2 regions of the Hydrogenophaga aquatica genome follow, and region 2 is predicted to be linked to the other one. Evidence: riboswitches for the same ligand, from Rfam matches in the RefSeq annotation. Region 2 holds a riboswitch; the other holds the start of a gene.
The links. A riboswitch is a leader RNA that binds a small molecule or an ion and turns the genes downstream of it on or off. The one in region 2 is predicted to bind glycine.
Positions count from the first base shown of each region.

Region 1: it holds a riboswitch for glycine, as region 2 does, so the genes downstream of both, ACYVHH_RS01260 (D-amino acid dehydrogenase) here and gcvT (glycine cleavage system aminomethyltransferase GcvT) in region 2, are expected to answer to the same signal.

Region 1 covers NZ_BAAGVK010000002.1:47,874-54,139, forward strand. The annotation lists gene ACYVHH_RS01245 (TRAP transporter substrate-binding protein) at 1-984, shown strand, start outside; gene ACYVHH_RS01250 (TRAP transporter small permease) at 1,018-1,506, shown strand; gene ACYVHH_RS01255 (TRAP transporter large permease) at 1,503-2,795, shown strand; glycine riboswitch at 2,816-2,907, shown strand; glycine riboswitch at 2,909-3,013, shown strand; gene ACYVHH_RS01260 (D-amino acid dehydrogenase) at 3,068-4,333, shown strand; gene nagZ (beta-N-acetylhexosaminidase) at 4,380-5,474, opposite strand; gene acpS (holo-ACP synthase) at 5,471-5,887, opposite strand; gene ACYVHH_RS01275 (pyridoxine 5'-phosphate synthase) at 5,895-6,266, opposite strand, start outside.
Region 2 covers NZ_BAAGVK010000001.1:95,789-102,054, reverse strand. The annotation lists gene gcvP (aminomethyl-transferring glycine dehydrogenase) at 1-1,835, opposite strand, end outside; gene gcvH (glycine cleavage system protein GcvH) at 1,866-2,231, opposite strand; gene gcvT (glycine cleavage system aminomethyltransferase GcvT) at 2,278-3,408, opposite strand; glycine riboswitch at 3,461-3,565, opposite strand; glycine riboswitch at 3,588-3,690, opposite strand; gene ACYVHH_RS00450 (response regulator) at 3,785-4,156, shown strand; gene ACYVHH_RS00445 (chemotaxis protein CheC) at 4,159-4,776, shown strand; gene ACYVHH_RS00440 (sensor domain-containing diguanylate cyclase) at 4,787-6,082, shown strand; gene ACYVHH_RS00435 (potassium channel family protein) at 6,102-6,266, opposite strand, start outside.

The DNA.
Region 1 (6,266 bases), on a different contig from region 2:
GTGCTGGCCGCAGGCGCCGCACAGGCCCAAACCACCACCCTCACGCTGTCCAGCTGGGTGCCACCAACCCATTACGTGGTGAAAGACATCCTGCAGCCGTGGATGGAGGACGTGAAAAAGGCCACCGATGGCCGCGTGGTCATCAACCTGCTGCCCAAGCCTGTCGGCGCACCGGCCCAGCATTGGGAGCTGGCCCGAAAAGGCGTGGCCGACATCACCTGGGGCAACTTCACCTACGAGCCGGAGCGCTTCAAGCACGTGTGGTTTGCCGAACTGCCGATGATGGGTTCGAACGCGGAGGCCACCTCGGTGGCGCTCTGGCGCACCTACACCCAGTTCCTCGCAGGCAACGAGGCCTTCAAGGGTGTCGTCGTGCTGGGTACGGGCATGCTGGGCGGCGGCCAGTTCCACCACCCGGGCAAATCGATCCAGATGCCCGACGATCTCAAGGGGCAGAAGGTCCGCATGGGCGGCCCCATCCAGAAGCGCCTGCTCGAGGATCTGGGCGCCGTGCCTGTGTCCGGCCCGGGCACCAAGGCCTACGAACTGCTGGAAGGCGGGGTCATCGACGCTTCACTGCATCCGTTGGAATCGGTGGTGAACTTCCGGCTGGATGGCAAGCTCCGGCACCACACCATCGTGCCCGAAGGACTGTACGACGCAGCGTTCTTCATTGCCATCAACGAAGGCAAGTTCAAGAGACTCAGCGACGCCGACCAGCAGGCAGTGCTGAAGGTCTCGGGTGAGGCATTGGCGCGGCGCTGGGGGCAGGAATTCGACCGGCAGAACCGGGCCGCTGAAGCCCGCATGCGCAGCGACGGGCATGTGTTCACCCAGCCCAACGCAGCCCTGCTGGAACGCATCCGCAAGGTGCGCACCGAACTGCTCAAGGAACTGGCAGCCGATGCACCCAGCTTCGGTGTCAAGGACCACAACGCCATGGTCACCTTCTACGAAAACGCCTACAAGGCACAGACCAAGTAAACCGGTGGCCCACACGTTTTCAGAAGGCGGACCATGCACCACCTGCTCAACATCGCCCACCGCTTGGTCAGCGCGCTGCTGGTTTCAATGCTCAGCGCGATGGTCATCCTCAACTTCACTGACGTGCTGGGCCGGCGCCTGTTCAACACCCCGGTGTTCGGCGCCAACGATCTCACCGAGCACCTGATGGCCATCATCATCTTCGCCGGGCTCCCGCTGCTCACTGCCCGGCGCGGACACCTCAGCATCGACCTGTTCGACCGCTGGCTGCTCCGCCCCCGCTGGCGCCTCTGGCACAAAGCGGTGGACGTGCTCGTGGCTGCGGTGCTGGGCCTGATCGCCTACGAGTATTACCTGGCGATCGAAGAGGCGCAGGCCATCAACGAAATCAGCCCCGCGCTGACCATTCCACGCTACTGGATGTACACATTCATCGCCGCGACCACGGCCTTGGCAGCGGTGGCTGCCCTGTTCGTGCAGGCCCCACACTCCGAACACACTCACGAGGAGGCGGCATCATGACCGCTGGACTGATCTGCCTGGGCGCCGTGCTGCTGCTGGCCTTTCTGCGCGTGCCACTGGGCATCGCATTGCTGGCGGTTTCGGTCGGAGGCATTGCGTTCCTCAACAGCTTCGAGGTGGCACGCACCTTGATCCCGATGACGTTGACCGAGGCCGCGTTCTCCTACGAACTGGCAGTGGTTCCTCTGTTCATCCTCATGGGCAACGTGCTGTCGCGAACAGGAATCTCTGAAGACCTGTTTCGCGCAGCCAATGCCTTCCTGGGCGCCGTTCGCGGTGGCCTGGCCTTGGCCACCATGGTGACCTGCGCTGGCTTCAGTGCTGTCTGCGGCTCCAGTTTCGCCACGGCGGCCACGATGGCCAAGGTGGCCTACCCCAGCATGCAGAAGTACGGCTACTCCGACCGCCTGGCCTCCGCGACCATTGCCGCCGGTGGCACGCTGGGCATACTCATCCCCCCGTCGATCATCCTCATGATCTACGGCATCCTGACCCAGCAGAACATTGGTGAGCTGTTCATTGCAGGCGTGCTGCCGGGCCTGCTGGGTCTGGCCCTGTACATGGGTGCCATTTACGCGATTGCCTGGTTCCGCCCGGAACATGCCCCGCGCGCCGAGAAGACACCCATGGCGCAGCGCTGGCGTTCCCTGGCAGGTGTGTGGCCGTTTCTGCTGCTGTTCCTGCTGATCATCGGCGGACTCTACCTGGGCTGGTTCACTGCCACCGAGGCGGGCGGCATTGGCGCAGGTCTGGCCTTGCTGGTCGCGATGGCGCAGGGACGGCTGGGCTGGCAGCGCTTCTACGAGGTCATGCGCGAAACCGCCATGACTTCCGTGATGCTGTACGTTGTGCTGTTCGGGGCCATGCTTTTCTCCCAGCTGATCACGTTCTCGGGGCTGGCGGACGAACTGCTGGCGCTGGTGCAGGGATCCGGGCTGTCAAGGACCGGAATTCTCCTGGCCATCCTGGCCGTGTTTCTGCTCCTCGGCTGCGTCATGGACGCCATGGCCATCATCCTCATCTTCGTGCCGCTGTTCACCCCCACTCTGGTGGCCCAGGGTTTTGACCTGGTGTGGTTCGGTATTGTCGTGGTGGTGCTGACCGAGATCGGCCTGATCACGCCGCCCGTCGGAATGAACGTGTTCGTGCTGAAGGCGAACCTGCCCCGGGTGCCGGTCGGCGCCATCTTCCGTGGACTGGTTCCGTTCATCGCGGTGGACGTCCTTCGTCTGGGTGTGCTGGTTGCGTTCCCGTCCATCAGCCTGGTGTTGGTGCACTTGATGAGGTAGACACCCCTGACTAGAATGCTGGACATCGATCGGGAGAGACTGGCCCTCAGCGGCCAGCGCCGAAGGAGCAACCGCCCCGGAAACTCTCAGGCCAAAGGACCGGTCGAAGTTGGATGAAACTCTGAAGAGAGGCTGGTGTCGTCACCCAGCCCACCGCAGGAGCAAGTGCACCCGCCACGGGGGCATGAATCTCTCAGGTTCCAAACAGAGGGGGCGTACATCCCGCATGGTGCGGGCTGTACCCATTCCCTTCGACGTTTGGAGCCTGCCTCATGAAATCGATCGCCGTCATCGGCGGTGGCATCACCGGTGTCACCACGGCCTACGCGCTGGCCAAGCGCGGTTTTTACGTCACCCTGTTTGAACAGAACCGCTACGCGGCCATGGAGACATCGTTCGCCAACGGCGGACAGCTTTCCGCATCCAACGCGGAGGTGTGGACCCACTGGTCCACCATACTCAAGGGCTTGAAGTGGATGCTGAAGAACGACGCGCCGCTGCTGGTCAACCCCAAGCCGAGCTGGCACAAGATTTCGTGGTTCCTGGAGTTCATCGGCAACATTCCCCACTACGAACGCAACACCACCGAAACGGTCAAGCTGGCCATCGCCGCGCGCGAGCATTTCTTTGCCTGGGCCCAGGCCGAGGGGCTGGACTTCAACGTGGAAAAGCGCGGCATCCTGCACATCTACCGCGACAAGAAAGGTTTTGACCACGCGGCGAATGTGAGCCGCCTGCTGGCGGCAGGCGGACTGGAACGCCACCCCGTCACACCAGAGGAAATGCGCGCCATCGAACCCACGCTGGCAGGCACCTACTACGGCGGTTTCTACACCGAGAGCGACTCCACCGGCGACATCCACAAATACACCGTAGGTCTGGCCGCCGCTGCCGAACGTCTGGGCGTGACCATTCGCTACGGGCAACAGGTGCGCGATCTGCGCAGCGATGGCGAAACTGCCTTTGTCACGGCACACGAGGATGGACAAGAGCAGACTCACTGCTTTGACGGGCTCGTGGTCTGCGCCGGGGTGGCCAGCCGCAGTCTGGCTGCGCAACTGGGCGACCGCGTCAACATCTACCCGGTCAAAGGCTATTCGATCACCGTCAATCTGATGGACGAACAAAGCCGCGAGGCCGCCCCCTGGGTGAGCCTGCTTGACGACGAAACCAAACTCGTCACCAGCCGGCTCGGGCCGGACCGTTTCCGCGTGGCCGGAACAGCCGAGTTCAACGGTTACAACAAGGACATCCGCGCCGACAGGATCAAGCCTCTCGTCGACTGGGTGAACCAGTGCTTCCCTGGAGTCAACACCCGGCAGGTGGTGCCATGGGCGGGCCTGCGCCCCATGATGCCCGACATGATGCCGCGCGTGGGACGCGGCAAAAAGCCCAACGTGTTCTACAACACCGGGCACGGGCACCTGGGCTGGACCTTGAGCGCCGGGACCGCCGATCTGATCGCGGACGTGGTGGGCGACAGCTACCACAAGCCCGTGCTGGGCGCGGCACCGGCAGCTGCCATGGCCCGGGTCTGACGCGCCCTCGTGGGCGGCACCCGGGACGGCACCGCCAGCGGTGCCGTCAGGGCAGCAGGCCCAGCGCGTGCATGTAACGCGCGTCCACCATCAGTTCGTCCCAGGGCTGGGCGGCGCCCAGCGGCAGCAGGTCCAGGCGGCGCTGCTCGCTGGCGCCACGCGGTTGCCAGCGGCCCTTGATCTGCGCTTCGCTCAAACCGTCGATCAGTTCGTCGATAGGGGCGCCGTCATCCACCACGCACTGGTTGCACAGCAGCACCAGATCGCAACCCGCCTCCAGGGCGGTCACGGCGGCTTCGGTGTAGCTCACTTCCTTGCCATCGATCTGGCGGGCACCGGCCATGCTTAGGTCATCGCTGAAAATCGCGCCTGTAAAGCCCAGGCGGCCGCGCAGGATGTCGTTGAGCCAGCGCGAGGAAAAACCCGCAGGGCGGCCATCCACCTTGGGGTAGATGACGTGCGCGGGCATGACACTGTTCAGGCTCGCGCTCAGCCAGCCATAGGGAGCGGCATCTTCGGTCAGGATGGCCTGGAGGCCGCGTTTGTCCACGGGAATGTCCACGTGGGAATCGGCCTTGACGAAACCGTGCCCCGGAAAGTGTTTGCCACAGTTGCGCATGCCGCTTTGCAGCAGCCCGTGCATGAGCGCCTGCGCCAGCAGGGACGTGACCCGCGCATCGCGCGCAAAGGCACGGTCGCCAATGACGGTGCTGCCGCCGTAATCCAGGTCCAGCACCGGGGTGAAGCTGAAGTCCACCCCGCAGGCACGCAGCTCCGCCCCCAGCACGTAGCCTGCCGCCGTGGCCGCGTTGCAGGCCGCCAGGGCGGCATCGCTCTCCTTGCCAAGCTTGCCACCGAACCACATGTCGCCCAGGGCGCGCATGGGTGGCAGGTGGGTGAAGCCGTCGGTGCGGAAACGCTGCACCCGCCCGCCTTCGTGGTCCACGCAGATCAGCAGGTCGGCGCGCACCTTCTTGATCTGGCGGCACAGCTGGGTGAGCTGCTCGCGGTTCTCCCAGTTGCGGGCAAAAAGGATGACGCCACCCACCAGCGGGTGGGCCAGGCGCTGTTTGTCCGTCTTGCTCAGGCGGGTGCCTGCAACGTCGATGATCAGGGGAGCGTGTTGGGTGTAGGGTGTCATGGCATGCGAGCGTGGGGGTGCTCAGGTTTTTCTACCACCACAAAGCTGGCGGCGTAATCGGTTTCATCGGTGACGCTGACGTGGGCCGTCAGCCCCTGGGATTCAAACCAGTCCTTCAGGCCCCGGTGCAGCACGATGACGGGCTGCCCGCTGGGGAGTTTGTCGATTTCGCAGTCGCGCCAGGTCATGGGCATGCGCATGCCCATGCCGATGGCTTTGCTGAAAGCCTCCTTGGCCGAAAAACGCGTGGCCAGATAGCGGAGGCCCCGTTCCGGCCAGCGCGCGCTGCGCTGGCGCCAGGTGGCCAGCTCCTTGTCGCCCAGCACCTTCTGGGCAAAGCGGTCACCGTGACGCGCCAGGCTCTCGCGGATGCGTCGCACGTCGCAGACGTCGGTGCCTATGCCGTAGATCATGCGCGCGTCAACCTTGCGCGGCTGCGATGCAGCGCAGGTAGTCCTGCACCGTGGCCGCATAACCCATTTCAAGTGCGTCGGCGATCAGCGCGTGGCCGATAGACACCTCGCTGATGCCTGGCACCACACGCAGGAAGTCGGTTAGGTTGTCGCGGTTCAGGTCATGCCCGGCGTTGACGGCCAGGCCCGCGTCCAGGGCCGCCTGGGCAGCAGCGGCAAAACGATCCAGCTGCTGCTGGCGGGCGGCACCGCCTTGCGCGTAGGCTGCGGCGTAGGGCTCGGTGTACAGCTCCACACGGTCAGCGCCCACGGCACGGGCGGCCGCCATCTGGGCAGGTTCGGCATCCATGAACAGGCTGACGCGTACGCCCATCGCATG
Region 2 (6,266 bases):
GGGATCAGGCAGATGTTGCGATGAGCTTCGCCACGCGAGGCGTGCCAACCCTGGATGGCCAGCAGGCCGGCGTATTCACCTTGCGAGCCAGCGTTGGGCTGCAGGCTGATGCCCGCATAGCCCGTGGCTTGGCACAGCCATGCGCGCAGCTGCTCGTCCAGCAGCTTGTAGCCCTGCAGCTGGCTGGCTGGGGCGTAGGGGTGCACGTTGGCAAATTCCGGCCAGGTGATGGGGATCATCTCGCTGGTGGCGTTGAGCTTCATGGTGCACGAGCCCAGCGGGATCATGCTGCGGTCCAGCGCCAGGTCCTTGTCGGACAGGGCGCGGATGTAGCGCAGCATGCCGGTTTCGGAGTGGTGGCTGTTGAACACCGGGTGCGTCATGAACGCGCTGGTGCGGCGCAGCTCTTCGGGGATGCGGCTTTCCACGCCTTTTTCGAAGGTGTCGAAGCTGGGCAGGGCCTGGCCTTCCTTGGCGAACAGGCTCCACAGCTGGCGGATGTCGTCGCGGGTGGTGGTTTCGTCCAGGCTGATGCCGACGAACCCGGCACGCCCGCCCACGAAGCGGCGCAGGTTCAGGCCCCGGGCCACAGCGCGCTGGTGAACGGCATCGGCCGCGTCGGCGGCGCCCATGTCAAGCGTGAGCGTGTCAAACGCCGTGTGGTGCACCGTGCGTACGCCCAACTGCTCCAGCCCGGTGGCCAGGATGGCGGTGTAGGACGCCACGCGTTCTGCAATGCGTTTCAGCCCCTGCGGCCCGTGGTACACGGCGTACATGCTGGCCACCACAGCCGGCAGCACCTGGGCCGTGCAGATGTTGGAAGTGGCCTTTTCGCGGCGGATGTGCTGTTCGCGCGTCTGCAGCGCCAGGCGGTAGGCGGGGTTGCCGTGGGTGTCCACGCTCACGCCCACCAGGCGGCCGGGCAGCGAACGCTTGAATTCGTCGCGGCAGGCCATGTAGGCCGCGTGCGGGCCGCCCGCGCCCATGGGCATGCCAAAGCGCTGGGTGGTGCCCACCACGATGTCGGCACCCATTTCGCCAGGAGATTTGAGCACGGTCAGGGCCAGCAGGTCGGCGGCCAGGATCAGTGCAGCGCCCTTGGCGTGGATCTGATCGGCGCTGGCCTGCCAGTCGGCCAGCCAGCCGCTGCTGCCGGGGTACTGGTTGATGGCGGCAAAGTAATCATCACCCGCAATGGCGGCCAGCCATTCTTCGGTGGAGCGCACCACCTTCACGGTCAGGCCCAGCGGTGTGGCGCGGGTCTGGATGACTTCAATGGTCTGCGGGTGGCAGTCGCCGCTGACGATGAAGGTGTTGCCCTTGGCCTTGACGCTGCGCTTGGCCAGCGTCATGGCTTCGGCGGCAGCCGTGGCCTCGTCCAGCATGGACGCGTTGGCGATGTCCATGCCGGTGAGATCGGTCACCATCGTCTGGAAGTTCACCAGCGCTTCCATGCGGCCCTGGGAAATCTCGGCCTGGTAGGGCGTGTAGGCGGTGTACCAGGCGGGGTTTTCCAGGATGTTGCGCAGGATCACGCCCGGGGTGTGCGTGCCGTAATAGCCCTGCCCGATGAAGCTGCGCAGCACCTGGTTCTGGCTGGCCACGGCCTTGAGTTCTGCCAGTGCTGCTGCCTCGGTCACTGCCGGTGGCAGATCCATGGGCTGCGCGCGGGCGATGCTGCGCGGCACGATGCCGTCGATCAGGGCGCGGCGCGAGGCCTCACCGATGACCGAGAGCATCAGGCGCTCGTCGGCTTCAGAGATGCCGATATGGCGGGCAACGAACTCGTTGGCGTTTTCCAGGTCGGCCAGGGGCCGGGCGGTGGGCATGAGCATGGCGGGCTCCGGGGGGCTTGCGGGTGGGGTTTACTTGGTCAGTTCGCCGTAGGCGGTTTCGTCCATCAGCTCCGCGACTTCGCCAGCGTTGGACAGCTTGACCTTGAAGAACCAGCCAGCGCCCAGCGGGTCGCTGTTGGCCAGCGCGGGGTCGTTGCGCAGGTCTTCGTTGACTTCGGTGATCTCGCCGCTGATGGGCATGTACACGTCGGCGGCAGCCTTCACGGATTCGACGACGCCTGCCACGTCTTTCTGGGCCAGGACCTTGCCCACTTCGGGCAGTTCCACGAACACCACGTCGCCCAGCGCGTCCTGCGCGTGGTGCGTGATGCCCACGGTGGCGATGTCGCCTTCAACGCGGATCCATTCGTGGTCGGGGGTGTACTTCAGGCTCATGGGGTGGGCTCCTGGGGATGGAAAGGGAAAGAGGGCGGACGTGGCATCAGCCACGGAAATAACGGTTGGGCACGAAGGGCAGGGGCGCCACTTCCATCGGCACCGCCTTGCCACGGACGAGCGCCTGCACCTGCGTGCCGAGCGCAGCATAACCGGACTGCACGTAGCCCAAGGCGATGGGCTGGTTGATGGAGGGGCCGAGCAGGCCGCTGGTGACTTCGCCAATGCGCTCGCCAGCGGCGTTCTGCAGTTCCACATGCTCGCGCACGGGCACGCGCTCCTTGGCGATCAGGCCCACGCGCAGGCGCTGCGGCGGCTGCGTGCCGTCGAGCTGCGCCAGAATCTTGCTGGCGCCGGGGAAGCCACCCGCGCGGGCGCCACCCGTGCGGCGCACTTTCTGCATGGCCCAGTTGAGCGCGGCTTCCACTGGCGTGGTGGTGGTGTCGATGTCGTTGCCGTACAGGCACAGGCCTGCTTCGAGTCGCAGCGAGTTGCGCGCGCCCAGGCCGATGGGCTGCACCTCGGGCTGCGCCAGCAGGGCGCGGGCCAGCGCCTCGGCGTGTTCGGCGGGCACCGAAATCTCGAAGCCGTCTTCGCCGGTGTAGCCGCTGCGCGTCACGTACAGGCTGGCACCGTTCCACTGGTGCGCGGCACCGGTCATGAACACCAGTTGTTCCACGCCAGGCAGCAGTCGCTGCAGTGCGGTCACGGCTTGTGGGCCTTGCAGGGCCAGCAGGGCGCGTTCCGGCATGGGGATGACCTGGCAGCGCTGGCCGATGCGCGCCTGGATGTGGGCGATGTCGCCTGCCTTGCAGGCGCCATTGACGATCACGAAGATGTCGTCCCCCCGGTTGACGAACATCAGGTCGTCGATGATGCCGCCTTCGTCGTTGAGCAGCAGGCCGTAGCGCTGTTTGTTCAGGCCCAGGCCGATCACGTCCACGGGCATGAGGGATTCAAAGGCCGCAGCGGCGTCGGGGCCGACCAGGCGCAACTGGCCCATGTGCGACACGTCGAACAAGCCGGCAGCCGTGCGGGTGTGCAGGTGCTCGGCCATCAGCCCGGCGGGGTACTGCACAGGCATGCTGTAGCCCGCGAAAGGCACCATGCGCGCACCCAGTTCAATGTGCAGGGCGTTCAGCGGTGTTTGAAACAGGGGCGTGTCGGGGCTGGTCATGAGCGGACTCCATGGGGGCATGAAACAACCGTGGCATTCATCACCACGGCATCTAGCCCCCGCTGTCCGCTTTACCTGAGAGATTCACCGCCCATGCGGGGCGGCTTGCTCCTTCGGTGGGCAGCATCGTGTGCGGCCTCTCTCCAGTGGGGATGCGCAGTCAAACCCCTCGGGGCTGACGGCGTTTGCCAGTCCTTTTGCCTGAGCGTTCAGACCACCGCGATCAGCGGTCCTGCGCCTTCGGCGGCTTCCCTTGGGGAAGCGCTCTCCTGACAATCCGGAATTCTAACCCACGGCTGAAAATGTAACGTTTGGTAAACTGCTGGGTTGCCCAGAGTCCCGTGTGCCGCATTCACAAGCATAAGAAAGGTGCCTCGTGTCCGACGCCAAGCCGCTCCTCATGATCGTTGACGACAGCCGCATGTCACGCATGCTGATCAAGGCCATTGTCGTTGCGCAGCGCCCTGACTGGCGCATTGTCGAAGTCGCGTCAGGTGACGAAGCCTTGGCCCGTGTGGATGAGGAGACTCCGGATTTCATCACCATGGATGTCAACATGCCGGGTACCAACGGCCTGGAGGCGGCCGAACGCATTCTGCAAAAGCACCCTGGCATCCGCATCGCAGTCTGCACGGCCAACGTGCAGGAGCGCATGCGCGACGCGGCTGCCCGTGCCGGCCTGTTCTTCGTGGGCAAACCCATCACCGAGGCCACGGTGTCGCCTGCTCTGGCCTTTTTCGGGAAGTGACCATGGTCGATGTCAGCGACCTCAAGCGCGACGCGCTCCTGGAAATCTTCAACATCGGCGTGGGGCGTGCCGCGTCGAGCCTAAGCATGATCGTGGGCGACGAGGTGCTGCTGTCAGCCCCCAGCCTGAGCCTGTGCTCGCCGAACGAGGCGGCTGTGGCGTTGTCGGGCAAGCCGCTTACCAAGTTCAGCACCGTTTCGCAGCAGTTCTCTGGCCCCTTTGAGGCGCAGGCCATGCTGGTCTTCCCCGAGGCCAACGCATTGGAGATCGTCGGCCTGATGATGGGGGGGACCAACCTCAGTGCAGAGGAGCTGTCGGAATACGAGCAGGAGGCGATGTGCGAGATCGGCAACATCATCCTCAACTCCAGCATGAGTGTGCTGGCCGACATGTTCGCGGTGCAGTTTGACAGCACGCTGCCCGTGCACCGCTTTGGCGATTCGCAGGCCGCGCTGGTGTTGGAGGGTGAACCGGAGCAGGTGGTTCTGCTGCTGCAGGTGGACCTGAAGATCAGCCAGAAGTGCATCCACGGGCAGATCGTCTTCCTGTTGAGCGTGTCATCCCTGAGCACCCTGATGGAACTGGTCGTGTCGTACATGACGCGCATGGGCCTGGCTTGAGGGAGCAACCATGATTTCTAGGTTCGCCAATGCCCTGGAGCTGGGCATAGTGGGGCTGGATGCCGATGGCCGTGTGCGCCTATGGAACCGCTGGATGGCTGAACGATCCGGATGTTCCCGCGACGCCGTTCTGGGCCGCTCCCTTTTGGATGTGTTCCCGGAGGCGGCCAACAGCAGGCTTCAGCATGCCATCGATCTGGCGACCCGGCAGCGCCTGCCCGCTCTGCTTTCCCCGGCACTCAGCCGGGTGCGGCTGGCGCTGTATCACCGGCCTCAGGACCGGGAGATCGACCGGCGCATGATTCATCTCATTCATGTCGTGCCCTACGAGGACGACGATGAGCGGCAGGGCTGCCTGTTGCAGATCACTGACGTCACCGTCAGTGCGCACAGGGAGCAGGTGTTGCGCAACAAGGAGCACCAGCTGCGCAACGCGGCGCGGATCGCGCAGCTGGGCACCTGGGAGTGGGACCTGGAAGAGGGCGAGTCGGTGTGGTCGGACGAGCTCTACCGCATCTTGGGTTTGAGCCGCCAGACGCACGCGCCCAGCGACTGGGCATTCCTGTCGCTGGTTCACCCGCAGGAGCGCGACCAGATGGCCGAGGCGGTGGAGCTGGCAGCGCAGGGCGGGCAGGACGTGGAGCGGGACTGCACGCTGGTCCTGGCCGACGGGTCGCACAAGCACGTGCACTTCCAGGCAGAAGTGTCGCGCGCGCCCGAAGGCCGCGCCGTTAGCCTGTTGTGCACCGTGCAGGACATATCGGAGCGCAAGCGTATGGAGGCGGAGCTGCGCGAACTGGCCGCCACCGACGCGCTCACCGGTTTGCCCAACCGCCGCCATTTCCTGCTGCAGCTGGGCAGCGAACTGGCACGCGTGCAACGTCAGCCCAGCCTCAAGTCGGCGTTGCTGATGCTGGACCTTGATCACTTCAAGCTGGTGAACGACACCTATGGCCACGGCGTGGGTGATGCGGTGCTGCGGCATTTCGCGGAGCTGGCTGGCAACGAGATGCGCAAGGTGGATACCCTGGGCCGCCTGGGGGGCGAGGAATTCGCCATTCTGCTGCCCGATACCGACCTGCCCGGCGCACAGTTCGTGGCGGAGCGCTTGCGGCAGCGTGTGGAGGCTTCAGCCTTCCTGTCGAAGGGGCAGCCCGTTGCCTTGACGGTCAGCATTGGCATCGGGCTTGTGGACCCGGCCGACCACAGCCTGGAGGCCGTGCTGGCGCGGTGCGACCAGGCGCTGTACCTGGCCAAGCGCAAAGGGCGCAACCGGGTTGAGGTGAACGGGCGGTTGCCGGGCTGACCGGGCCGCGCCGCAACTGTCACGCAGGCGTGCGGTCCTGATTCTGGTCTTGTTCCAGCCGGTTCGACAACGCCCGGACTTCGAGGCGCAGGCGGTGCAGTTCGCCCAGGATCTCGGAGGCCATGGCCTTTTCGTCCTGCTCTACCTCTTTTTCAACGAAGATGGCTGCCAGCGATGCCGTGAC